DNA from 2 places in the Rhizobium sp. BK661 genome. Region 2 is predicted to be linked to the other one. Evidence: predicted binding sites of a transcription regulator. Region 2 holds the regulator's gene; the other holds the start of a gene.
What was found. Region 2 encodes HrcA, which represses chaperone genes, less so after heat shock. Its sites were predicted from a motif close to GTTAGCACTCNCNNNNNGNGAGTGCTAAC; they were not measured.

Region 1 (5,795 bases), on a different contig from region 2:
CTCGCATTTGGAGGTCGCTTTTGCCGGATGGCGGGGGCGAGCCGCGGGCCAGTGAACACCAGGCTTGCAGGCCTTTTGCGACAATTTCTGCGCCTTGAAAGGAACCTCTATCTTTTTTTTGGTGATAATGGAGCGGTAATGGTCCAGGATGTAGGAGGCCGAAAGCGCATCAGTCAGCACGTTGCGACTTATCCAATTGGTGCCGTTCATGTTCATTTCGTCTGTCCCAAAAACCTTCAGTGGCTATGAAAATTTTCAGGTGGAAGCGCCCGACAATTTCCCGGGCGCTCCCGATCATATGGTGGTTTCGGCCTTCATGGCCGCTACCAGATCCTCATGCGTGCGCATGCCTTTGTTGAAAAGATCGGCAACGGTTGCCATGATCCTGGCCACCGCAGCCCCATCCTTTTCCACCCCGCGTTCGCGTGCGACCGTCTTTACGGCATCTACACAAAGGCGGAGTTCTTCTCTAGTCAGAAGACGCGTCGTCATTCCTTCCTCCAGGACGCTCGCCTAACGACGGCATGAGCAGCTCTCCTAGAAGCCCATTCCGGCGCCTGCGGGCAGCGCTGGAGCGGCTTCATCCTTTGGCTTCTCGGCAATCATTGCCTCTGTCGTAATCAACAGGCCCGCAACCGAAGCGGCATCCTCAAGCGCGGTGCGGACAACCTTGACCGGATCAATCACGCCTTGGCCATAGAGGTCGCCGAACTCGCCCGTCTGTGCGTTCCAGCCGAAGGAGAAGCCCGTCTGTTCGCGGAGTTTTCCGACGATGACCGAACCCTCGGCGCCAGCGTTTTCTGCGATCTGCCGGACGGGAGCCTCGATGGCACGCCGGATAATATCGACCCCCACGCGCTGGTCGCGGTTGGCTGTCTCAAGGCCCTCGAGAGCCTTGACGGCGCGCAGCAGTGCAACGCCGCCGCCGGGAAGAATTCCTTCTTCAACTGCGGCACGGGTCGCGTGAAGAGCATCGTCTACGCGGTCCTTCTTCTCCTTGACCTCTACCTCTGTCGAACCGCCAACACGAATGACGGCAACGCCACCGGCAAGCTTTGCAAGGCGTTCCTGCAGCTTTTCCCGGTCGTAGTCGGAGGTCGTTTCCTCGATCTGAGCCCTGATCTGTGCGACGCGCCCATCGATCTCGGCTTTTGATCCGACGCCGTCGATGATCGTCGTGTTCTCCTTCTCGATGGTGACCTTTTTCGCACGACCAAGCATGTTCAGGGTGACGTTCTCCAGCTTGATACCAAGATCCTCCGAAACCGCCGTTCCGCCGGTGAGGATCGCGATATCCTCGAGCATGGCCTTGCGGCGATCGCCGAAGCCCGGAGCCTTGACGGCAGCGATCTTCAGGCCGCCGCGCAGCTTGTTGACGACGAGTGTCGCAAGAGCTTCACCTTCAACGTCTTCAGCGATCACGAGGAGCGGCTTGCCCGACTGTACGACGGCTTCGAGGACCGGGAGCAGGGACTGCAGGTTCGACAGCTTCTTCTCGTGAATGAGGATGTAAGGCTCCTCGAACTCAACACGCATCTTCTCAGGGTTGGTGACGAAATAGGGGCTGAGATAACCGCGGTCGAACTGCATTCCCTCAACGACCTCGAGTTCGGTATCGGCAGTCTTGGCTTCCTCAACGGTAATGACACCTTCGTTACCGACCTTCTGCATTGCCTCTGCGAGGAAGCGACCGACTTCGGAATCGCCGTTGGCGGAAATGGTTCCGACCTGAGCGATTTCCGAGTTGTTGGATATCTTTCGCGCGTTGGTCTTCAACTCATTGACCACCGCATCGACAGCCAGATCAATGCCGCGTTTTAGATCCATCGGGTTCATGCCGGAGGCGACAGCCTTGGCGCCCTCGCGAACGATGGCCTGTGCGAGAACGGTTGCGGTCGTCGTTCCGTCTCCCGCCAGATCGTTCGTCTTTGATGCTACCTCACGCAGCATTTGCGCGCCCATGTTCTCGAACTTGTCTTCCAGTTCGATTTCCTTGGCAACTGTTACCCCATCCTTGGTGATGCGGGGCGCGCCGAACGACTTGGAGATGACGACGTTGCGTCCCTTGGGACCAAGGGTCACCTTGACAGCGTCTGCAAGTGTATCGACGCCGCGCAGCATGCGGGTGCGCGCATCAGTGCTGAACTTGATTTCCTTTGCAGCCATCTTTCTAACTCCCAGATAGCAATTGACCCAACTGCGCCTTAAGCGGCCTGCTTCTGCTCGCTGTGAATTTCGATAATTCCCAAAACGTCGCTTTCTTTCATGATCAGAAGGTCTTCTCCGTTGATCTTGATCTCGGTGCCGGACCACTTGCCAAACAGGATGCGATCCCCCGCTTTTACGTCGAGTGCCTGAATTTGACCTGCCTCGTTGCGAGCGCCGGTGCCAACGGCGACCACTTCTCCCTCCTGGGGCTTTTCCTTGGCTGTGTCGGGGATGATAATGCCGCCCCTGGTCCTTTCTTCAGACTCGACGCGGCGGACCAGGACACGGTCATGCAGTGGACGGAATGACATGTTTTCCTCCTTGGACAAACGATCATGTTTTGAAACCCTTGCCGGACCGGATGGCCAGTCCGGGCGGGTGCGAAGCCTCGAAGAGCACCTCGCGGCAAAGATTTATTTTGCTATTTTTCGGCTTTCAAGATGGTCTCGAAAAAATTTTGGCACTCATGTCCAACGAGTGCCAGCCGCCCTCTTGATCTGTAAATTCTCGGTTCCTAGGTTGTGGCCGCGGTTTTCACGGGAGGCCGCGCGGCTTCACGTCAATGGAGTGAGACAAGCATGAATACAGAAGGCGACATGAGGGCGCTCAGTGTCGAGGAGCGCGAGGAAATCTTCATCGATATCGCGCGGCAGCTGGATCGTACCGCCCTGGAATCTATGGTGGAAGGCAACCGGAAGTTCGCGATGGTCTCGAAGAACATGGCCGATGCGATCTTCATCAGCGCCGATGAACTGGCCCGCGACGAAAGTCATACTCCTTTTCATGTCATGAAACAGGCGAGGGAACTCGTCCGCCAGTTCGAGGCCGTCCACCCTCACCGCATGCGCAGTCACGCCATCCACTAGGGTTCACGTAGAACCGCCGCCATCGGCAGCTTCGCTGCGTTGGAGAGCCTGAAGCGCTTCCTTAGCCTCGCGATCGATTTGCCTTGCGCCTCAGGAAAGGGCGGCCTTCAAGATCTTGCGCCGCCCCTAAATACGAGTGCTCCTAGTGAAGGAAGGTCCTCTTGGACGTTTTTTCGACGATTGCTTCTACCGCGCCGATGAGGCGGCTCGCCCGTCTTAGGACAACGACTCCACGCTGGTCGACGCCGATCCGGTCCGCCAAGGCCTCGATTGCTCGAGCGACATTATTTAGCTTGGCGCCAAGGTCGGCCATATCAAACCGGTACGCTTGTCGGGCAAGACGGTACAGGCAATCCGCATAGCGGGACGCGACAATCATTCGGCCGCCGATCTCATCGACACGGGGACCGTTTCCAGCCGCCATCGAGGGCCTTGAGAGCCTTGAGGATGTCGTCATAGCGCACAGGTTTCCTGACCCCCGGTGGGCGCCGCAGTTGCGGCGAGGAGTCGACAGCAAAGAGATCGGAAGCCCAGGAAGCAAGGATGGCCCGCTTTTCGCTGTCGCATAGCGCGGTTGCGAGGATGTCGCGCGGGTGATCATAGGACTGTTTCCTGTCAAGGATCCGATTTGTGCCCGGCTTCTCCGAGGCACGAGGGTTGAGTTGATCGTTCCTTTCAGTCGTCATCTTCGTTTCTCCTAAAAACCTTCATCAAGGGAGTGAAAATCTCCAGGCAGAACTGAGATTGTTTCAACGATTTCATCGTTCAAGAGGTCGGTTTCGCCGTTGTAAAAAAAATTTTGTGAGCCATCTTGAATCTGCAAATCCCCCAAACCAGATCAATTTCGCCGGCCGCCTGAAAGGGGCCGGCAGCGTCGGAGGCGCCCGACTTGCGCGTCTCCATTCCAACTCGCTTTACGGAGGTTTTGGTTATGAGAAACGAACTCGACTTTACACCGCTTTTCCGATCCAGCATCGGCTTTGACAGGGTGTTCAATCTTCTTGCCAACTCGCAGCGCGTTCAGGGGATAGAAACCTGGCCGCCATATGACATCCTGAAGACGGACGAGGATGGCTACCGGATCCAGATGGCGGTCGCGGGCTTTTCCGATGGTGATCTTGACATCACGCAGGAACGCAACGTTCTCGTGGTGAAGGGTCAGAAGGCGGAAGACAGTGGCGGCGAATACCTCCACCGAGGGATCGCTGGCCGCGCCTTCGAACGACGCTTCGAGCTTGCCGATCACGTTCGCGTTGAAAATGCAACGCTGACAAATGGTCTCCTCAGCATAGACCTGAAGCGAGAAATTCCCGAGGCCATGAAGCCGCGCAAGATTGCGATTGGCGCAGAAACTGCGCCTCACTCGCTGCAGATCGACGCCGAAAAGCAAGTCGCGTAACTGGGGGGGGCGGGAGCGTCGCGATTGCGGCGCTCCCTTTGCAGCGATGAAGACGATTGACGTTCGAAAGCCAAATACGTTTGACGCCCGGGATCTTGCCGCCTGTCAGCCGGTGTTCAACCAGGTGCTTACAGAAGGTGGTCTAGAAAAGGGGTCGGAAGAAGCGGATCGCATAGCAGCGATCCTTGTGACACTTTACCGCGAGGGAGTGCGCGATCCGGCGCATCTGGCAATGATGGTGCGAACTGCACGGGGATTGCTTGAGACGCGGCATTGACTTTGAAGGGCACAACGGCGCTACAAGCGAATTTGACCATCTGAGGCATAACATCTGGGGTGCGATGGCCAGTCGTGGCGTCGCCAAGGTCGAAGAGCGGCGCGAACCGATCACTGACGAACCCCCAGGCGGGATCGTCGACAAGCCCTCGAATCCGAGGAAGATTGGAGAGCGCTGCTGAAACGCGACGGTCACGCCCGAGGTGAACTCAAGCGATCTTCCGTTTCAGCCATGTCGGCGGGGTTCCATGAAAGCCTCCGTCGAGAGCGTGCGAGCAACCGCATGTCCGATCGGTTGAAAGCCCTGAAATTGCTTCTATCAGTGTCTTTTCAATAAGGTCGTGGAGACCTTCTTTGTAGTAGATTTCGTTCATGCTGCCGGGTCCAAAGTGAACCACCGCTGGTGCCATCCCCGAACCAAAATTGATAACTGGTGCTATCGACGCGAAGCACAGTTCCGCTTCGCGCGCGAAGATAACCTCTGGCACAAGCGGCGTGCCGACTATGTCACCCCCGTCGCGTTGATAGGAGCGAATTTCTGCGGGCGTTTCGAAACGGGGACCTTCGGTGCAAACAAAGGTGCCACGCTCGATGACGCGATTACTGTACTTGTTTGCGGCGGCGATCAGTTCCGTGCGAAGACGCGGGCAAAATGGATCAGTGAAGTCGACGCGCACCCAGCAATCGCTCTCGTCGAACAAGGACTGGGCGCGCGACTTCGTCTTGTCGAGGAAGTCATCGGAAATGACGATATCACCGGGCCGAATGGCCGGATTGACGGAGCCGATGGCGTTCTGGGAAATGATGGCCTCGACGCCCAGTTCGCGAAACGCCCATATGTTCGCATGATAGTTTATCTTGTGACTGGGTACCGTCAGCTTTTCGCCATACCGCAGAATGACCGCCGTCTCGCGCCCGCCAATGGTTCCGAGCAGGACTTCGGCTTCACCCCACGGGGTCGAAACGGATTCCGACCGACGATTTTGAAGAAGGTTTTCGGAGGCAGCGCTCGTAAGCAGTCCGACTGGTGCTCTGTTCATACTCGA
Region 2 (5,795 bases):
GGGTTGAAGATCAGCAATACACCGGCACCGCAGCGAAAGAAGACATGCCGGTTGCCGCCCCGCGAGATCTTCGAAAGGCCGAGGATGCCTTCATAGAAGGCTTCTGCCTTGTCGAGATCGTCAGCATAGAGCGCCGTTTCCAGCATGCCTTCCAGCATGTCGTTCATCCGGCGATTGCCTGCTTCTGCATTGCGACGAGTTCGGCGATACCTGCCTTGGCGAGCGTCATCAGCGAAGCGAACTCCTCGTCGGTGAAGGGCGTACCTTCTGCAGTGCCCTGGATTTCGACGATACCGCCGGTGCCGGTCATCACGAAGTTCGCGTCGGTCTCGGCCGAGGAGTCTTCGAGGTAGTCGAGATCGAGCACCGACTGGTTGGCGAAGATTCCGCACGAGATGGCAGCGACATGGTCCTTCAGCACCCGCTCGACCTTGAGCATGTTGCGGCTCTCCATCCACTTCAGGCAGTCGTGGAGCGCAATCCAGGCACCGGTGATCGATGCCGTGCGCGTGCCGCCGTCCGCCTGGATGACATCGCAGTCGAGCGTGATCTGGCGTTCGCCGAGTTCCTTGAGATCGACGACGGCGCGCAGCGACCGGCCGATCAGGCGCTGGATTTCCTGGGTGCGGCCACCCTGCTTGCCGGCCGCAGCCTCGCGCTTCATGCGGTCGCCGGTTGCGCGCGGCAGCATGCCGTATTCAGCCGTGACCCAGCCCTTGCCGGTGTTGCGCAGCCACGCCGGCGGCTTTTCCTCGACGCTAGCCGTGCACAGCACATGCGTATCGCCGAACTTCACCAGACAGGAGCCTTCTGCATGCTTGGAGAAATTGCGCTCGAAAGAGACCTTGCGCATCTGGTCGGTTTTTCTGCCTGAGGGCCGCATACTATTCTCCTAATCGTCATGCCGAAGACGCGAGCAGCCTTCGGATAGATCATGCGTGCTGTGGTGTTGAGAGCTTCTACGATTGGCAGCGCCCATTTGCAATTTCCCTTTTGCCGCTGCGGGGAGATTGGCTATATTTTGTCGGATCATCGTCAGCACGGGTACGCAAGGCTTCATGGAGTTCAGATCGACGTCGGTTTCAGATGCAGTGGCTGCGCTGGATGAACGCTCTAAGGAAATCTTTCGCCGCATTGTAGAGGGCTATCTGGAAACGGGTGAACCGCTCGGCTCCCGTAACCTTTCGCGCATCCTGCCGATGTCGCTGTCGCCGGCATCTGTGCGCAACGTCATGAGCGATCTGGAAGAACTTGGCCTCATCTATTCACCGCATGTCAGCGCCGGCCGTCTGCCGACGCAGATCGGCCTACGCTTCTTCGTCGACGCCTTCATGCAGGTAGGCGATCTCTCAGCCGAGGATCGCGCCAATATCGATCGGCAGGTGCGCGCCGAAAGTCGCGACAATCCGATGGAGTTGATGATGAACGAGGCGAGCCGCATGCTCTCGGGCATTTCGCGCGGCGCCGGACTGGTCATCACCTCGAAGAGCGATCCTGTTCTCAAGCATGTCGAATTCATCAGGCTTGAGCCGACCAAGGCGCTCGCGGTGCTCGTCGGCGATCACGACCAAGTGGAAAACCGGATCATCGAGCTTCCGGCAGGCGTCACGTCATCGCAATTGACCGAGGCCGCAAACTTTCTCAATGCGCACATGACCGGGCAGACGCTGCCGGAACTGCGCAATCAGTTGAGCCGACTGAAGGATGATGTGCGCCGCGAGCTAGACACGCTGTCGCAGGATCTCGTCGAGCGCGGCATCGCCGTCTGGTCCGGTAGCGCCGACGAAGGCAAGCCCGCGCAGCTCATCATTCGCGGCCGTGCCAATCTGCTGGCCGGTCTCGCCGGTGCCGACGATCTTGACCGTCTGCGCATGCTGTTCGACGATCTGGAGAAGAAAGACAGCTTGCTCGAGCTTCTGAACCTGGCCGAAAGCGGCCCCGGGGTGCGGATTTTCATCGGCTCGGAGAACAAGCTGTTCTCGCTCTCGGGCTCGTCGTTGATCGTCGCGCCCTACAGGGACGACGATGACCGCATTGTCGGCGCCGTCGGCGTCATAGGGCCGACGCGTCTCAACTACTCGCGCATCGTTCCGATGGTCGATTACACCGCTCAGCTGATGACGCGATTGTCGCGCGGCACGAAGTAGAAGGGCTACTCCGGCAGAGTGTCGCCCGATCCGCCCATCTCCGCCGGCATATCTTTGTATTTTGGCAGGCCATCACGGATGCGCAACACGCTTTCCTGATAGTTCACGTGCAACGCCGGGGCATAATCGAGATCGGGCAGAAGGGCTGCGTAAACGTCGGTGACGCCCCAGGTCGGGTGCTCCGTGTAGAGATGACCACCGCAGCGGTCGCAGAATTTCCGAACGCTGGTATCGGACCTCTGGTAGCCCTCGACGTGCTCTCCACCCTTGGTGACGTGGACCGCCTGGGGCTGCCAGAGCGTGAAAGCGTTGACCGGCCCGGCCGACCAATGCCGGCAGGAGGCGCAGTGGCAGTATCCCATTGCCACCGGTTCGCCGGTCGCAACAATCTCGACCGTGCCGCAGAAGCAGCGCCCGGTATAGCTTTTCTGATCGTTCATGGTAGCAGCTCCCTGACCCATGATGAGGCCGAAGCACTGAAGATTTAGGCGGCACTAAAATAAAAGAACTTTAGCGCGAGCAAGTCAAGCTGCCCCTCTCGCATCCCCCGCATCGGTTGCCTTACATCGCGCGCTTTTCGGTCACGCAGACTTGATTTTTGCCCGCCAAAGCTCGATATCGGGCACATCCTAAAAGACACCAATCACCGGAGAACGTCATGACTGACGAAACGACGAAGAACGGACCTGACGCAGCCGCGGCCGAAGCCGCAGCGGACGCCGCCGCAAACGTCGAGAACGAAGCCACGGTACAGCCCGATCCGCTGGAACTTCTGAGGACCGAGAATGCGGAGTTGCGCGACCGTTATCTTCGGCTTGCCGCCGAGATGGATAACCTGCGCCGTCGCACCGAGCGCGAAGTCAAGGACGCGAAGACCTACGCAGCCGCCGGCTTCGCCCGTGACATGCTGGCTGTTTCCGACAATCTGCGCCGCGCCATCGATGCTGTTCCGGAAGAAGCAAAGGCTGCTGCCGATGCTGGCCTGACAACGCTGATCGAAGGTGTCGAAATGACCGAGCGTTCGATGCTGTCGGCGCTCGAGCGTCATGGCGTCCGCAAGCTGGAGCCGGTCGGCCAGAAATTCGACCCGAACTTCCACCAGGCCATGTTCGAAGTGCCGAATGCCGAAGTACCGAACAACACCGTCGTTCAGGTCGTTCAGGCCGGCTACACGATTGGCGAGCGTGTCCTGCGTCCGGCCATGGTCGGTGTCGCCAAGGGCGGCCCGAAGCTCGTCGAACCCGAAACCAATTCGGTTTTTGACCAGAAGGACGCCTGATCCGATCGACCCGCTTCCGCGGGCCTGATCTCTCAGGCGCCCTAAAACGCACTAGGCATCAGATGCGGGCGAAGCGCTCGATCAGCAGATCGAAGAAGCCGTCCGCATCGACATCGCGCATGACTTGAACATTGCGCTTGCGATCCGTCACGTGCCACCAGTCGACAACGGTCATGCCGACCGTCAGTTCCGACTTAACTTCGATCTCGACATTGCAGGTCCGCCCCTTGAAAAGCTCGGGCTTCAAGAGATAGGCGATTACGGTCGGATCGTGCAGCGGGCCGCCGTCCGAGCCATACTTTTCGACATCGAAGCGCTCGAAGAATTCCAGCATCTCGACCATGGCGATGGCCGGGCGCGTGCCGAGATCGGCCATGCGCTTGACGCGGTCCTGGCGGGTCAGGAGCTTGTGCGTGACGTCGAGCGGCATCATCACGATCGGTATGCCGGAGCGAAGGACGATGTCGGCGGCCTCGGGGTCCACGTAGATGTTGAACTCGGCGGCCGGCGTAATGTTGCCGCCTTCAAAGAAGCCGCCGCCCATCATGACGAGTTCACGGACACGCGGGACGATGTCGGGCGCTTTCTGGAAGGCCAAGCCGATGTTGGTCAGCGGCCCAAGCGTACAGAGCGTCACGGTGCCTTGCGGCTCGCTGCGCAGCGTGTCGATGATGAAGTCCACGGAATGCTGCGGCTGCAGAGCCATGGTCGGCTCGTCAAGGACAGGACCGTCGAGTCCCGTCTTGCCGTGGACGTGCTCCGCAGTGACGAGCTTGCGCGCGATCGGCTTGTCGGCGCCGGCAAAGACCTTCGTATCGGTACGGCCGCAGAGCTCGCAGACAATGCGCGCGTTGCGGCTCGTATAGGACAGCGGAACGTTGCCGGCGACCGTAGTGATCCCCAGCACCTGAAGTTCTTCCGGGCTGCCGAATGCCAGCATGATGGCCGCGGCGTCGTCCTGACCGGGGTCAGTGTCGATAATGATCTTCCTAGGGTCCGCCATTCCGGTCGTTCCATCCTCATGGTGCGCGTCTTCGTTGCATGCACCGTTTGTTTATGCTTCCGTCGCAAATCGGCACAGCCGCCGCGGGCACGTTTTGATGCGAGGCGGCGCTTGCTTTGTCAAGGTCGGACCGTTGCGGGGCTTTCCAAGTGCGAGCGCGACATCCGCCTTGCGCCTGCGCCTGTCAGTTCCCATATTGGAAACATTCGGATGCTGTATTCAGGTCCGGCAAGGTCGCTTGAATCAAGGACTTGAAGACGATGAGCCGCATGACGCCTTTCGCAAGCCCGCTACTCCTGGGCTTTGACGCCATGGAAAAGACGCTGGAGCGCCTTTCCAAGGCCAGCGACGGATATCCCCCCTACAATATCGAGCGAGTTGCCGCCGACCGTGCTTCCGGCGATCCGGAGAGGTTGCGCATAACCCTGGCCGTCGCCGGCTTCAGCGAAGAAGAATTAGACGTTTCGGTCGAGGAGAATCAGCTTTCAATTCGCGGTCGCCAGGTCGAGCAGGGGGAGCGGGATTACCTGTATCGCGGCATCGCCGCACGCCAGTTCCAGCGGACTTTCGTTCTGGCCGACGGGATGCAGGTTTTGGGCGCTTGCCTGAAGAACGGATTGCTCTCGGTGGATCTCATCCGCCCGGAGCCCAGCCGTATGGTGAAGAAAATTAACATTTCGGTCTCACAGTAGGACAACGGCGCATGTTGAGCCGTTGGTCCCTTCTCTTGGAGGTACAGGAATGTTGATGAAAGAAGCCAATTCGCACCTGACCAAAACCGAACTTGCCGGTATCGGCAACGGCGAGGTCGCCTATATCCGCAAGATGCGCAACGAAGAAGTTGCCAAGTGCTTCCCGGAAGCGCCCGACATCGATCCGAGCGTTGACCTTTGGGCGCTATTCGGCGCCGATGGCACGCCGATCCTGTTGACTGACAATCGTTCCAGCACCTTCTTCAAGGCAGCCGAGGATGAACTGAAAACGGTGAGCCTGCACTAAGGCAGGCTCAGACGCGCTTGAATGTGAGATAGGCGGAAGATCTGCCTTCGCGCCGTGCCTTGGCCTCGTAGCGTGTGCTCGGCCAACCCTCGTAGGGCTTCAGCCAATCTGCTGCATCCTGTGCAAGCCAGTCGAAGCCGCCATGGTCGCGGCACTTCAGAAGCGTCCAGTTGACGTAGGTATCGATGTCCGAGGCGAAGCAGAACAGCCCGCCCGGCTTTAGCACGCGGTGGAAGCGGTCGAGATTGGTTTTCGACACGAAGCGGCGCTTCCAATGCTTCCGCTTTGGCCACGGATCCGGGTAGAGCAGGTCGATCTGGTCGATCGAGGCGTCCGGCAACCAATCCAGCAATTGCGTCGCATCGTC

Region 1: a site for HrcA is predicted at 2,665-2,693, ahead of groES (co-chaperone GroES). Genes of this name have one in related genera too.

The regions. Positions count from the first base shown of each region.
Region 1 is NZ_JANTYT010000030.1:33,933-39,727, forward strand. It holds gene FHX16_RS29565 (hypothetical protein) at 1-210, opposite strand, end outside; gene FHX16_RS29570 (hypothetical protein) at 295-492, opposite strand; gene groL (chaperonin GroEL) at 538-2,166, opposite strand; gene groES (co-chaperone GroES) at 2,205-2,519, opposite strand; gene FHX16_RS29585 (hypothetical protein) at 2,787-3,074, shown strand; gene FHX16_RS29590 (hypothetical protein) at 3,467-3,760, opposite strand; gene FHX16_RS29595 (Hsp20 family protein) at 4,006-4,473, shown strand; gene FHX16_RS29600 (hypothetical protein) at 4,520-4,750, shown strand; gene FHX16_RS29605 (MTAP family purine nucleoside phosphorylase) at 4,959-5,789, opposite strand.
Region 2 is NZ_JANTYT010000001.1:432,194-437,988, forward strand. It holds gene FHX16_RS02080 (VOC family protein) at 1-167, opposite strand, end outside; gene rph (ribonuclease PH) at 164-883, opposite strand; gene hrcA (heat-inducible transcriptional repressor HrcA) at 1,059-2,147, shown strand; gene FHX16_RS02095 (GFA family protein) at 2,153-2,587, opposite strand; gene grpE (nucleotide exchange factor GrpE) at 2,806-3,426, shown strand; gene FHX16_RS02105 (nucleoside hydrolase) at 3,485-4,429, opposite strand; gene FHX16_RS02110 (Hsp20 family protein) at 4,690-5,121, shown strand; gene FHX16_RS02115 (DUF1150 family protein) at 5,171-5,428, shown strand; gene FHX16_RS02120 (tRNA (guanosine(46)-N(7))-methyltransferase TrmB) at 5,436-5,795, opposite strand, start outside.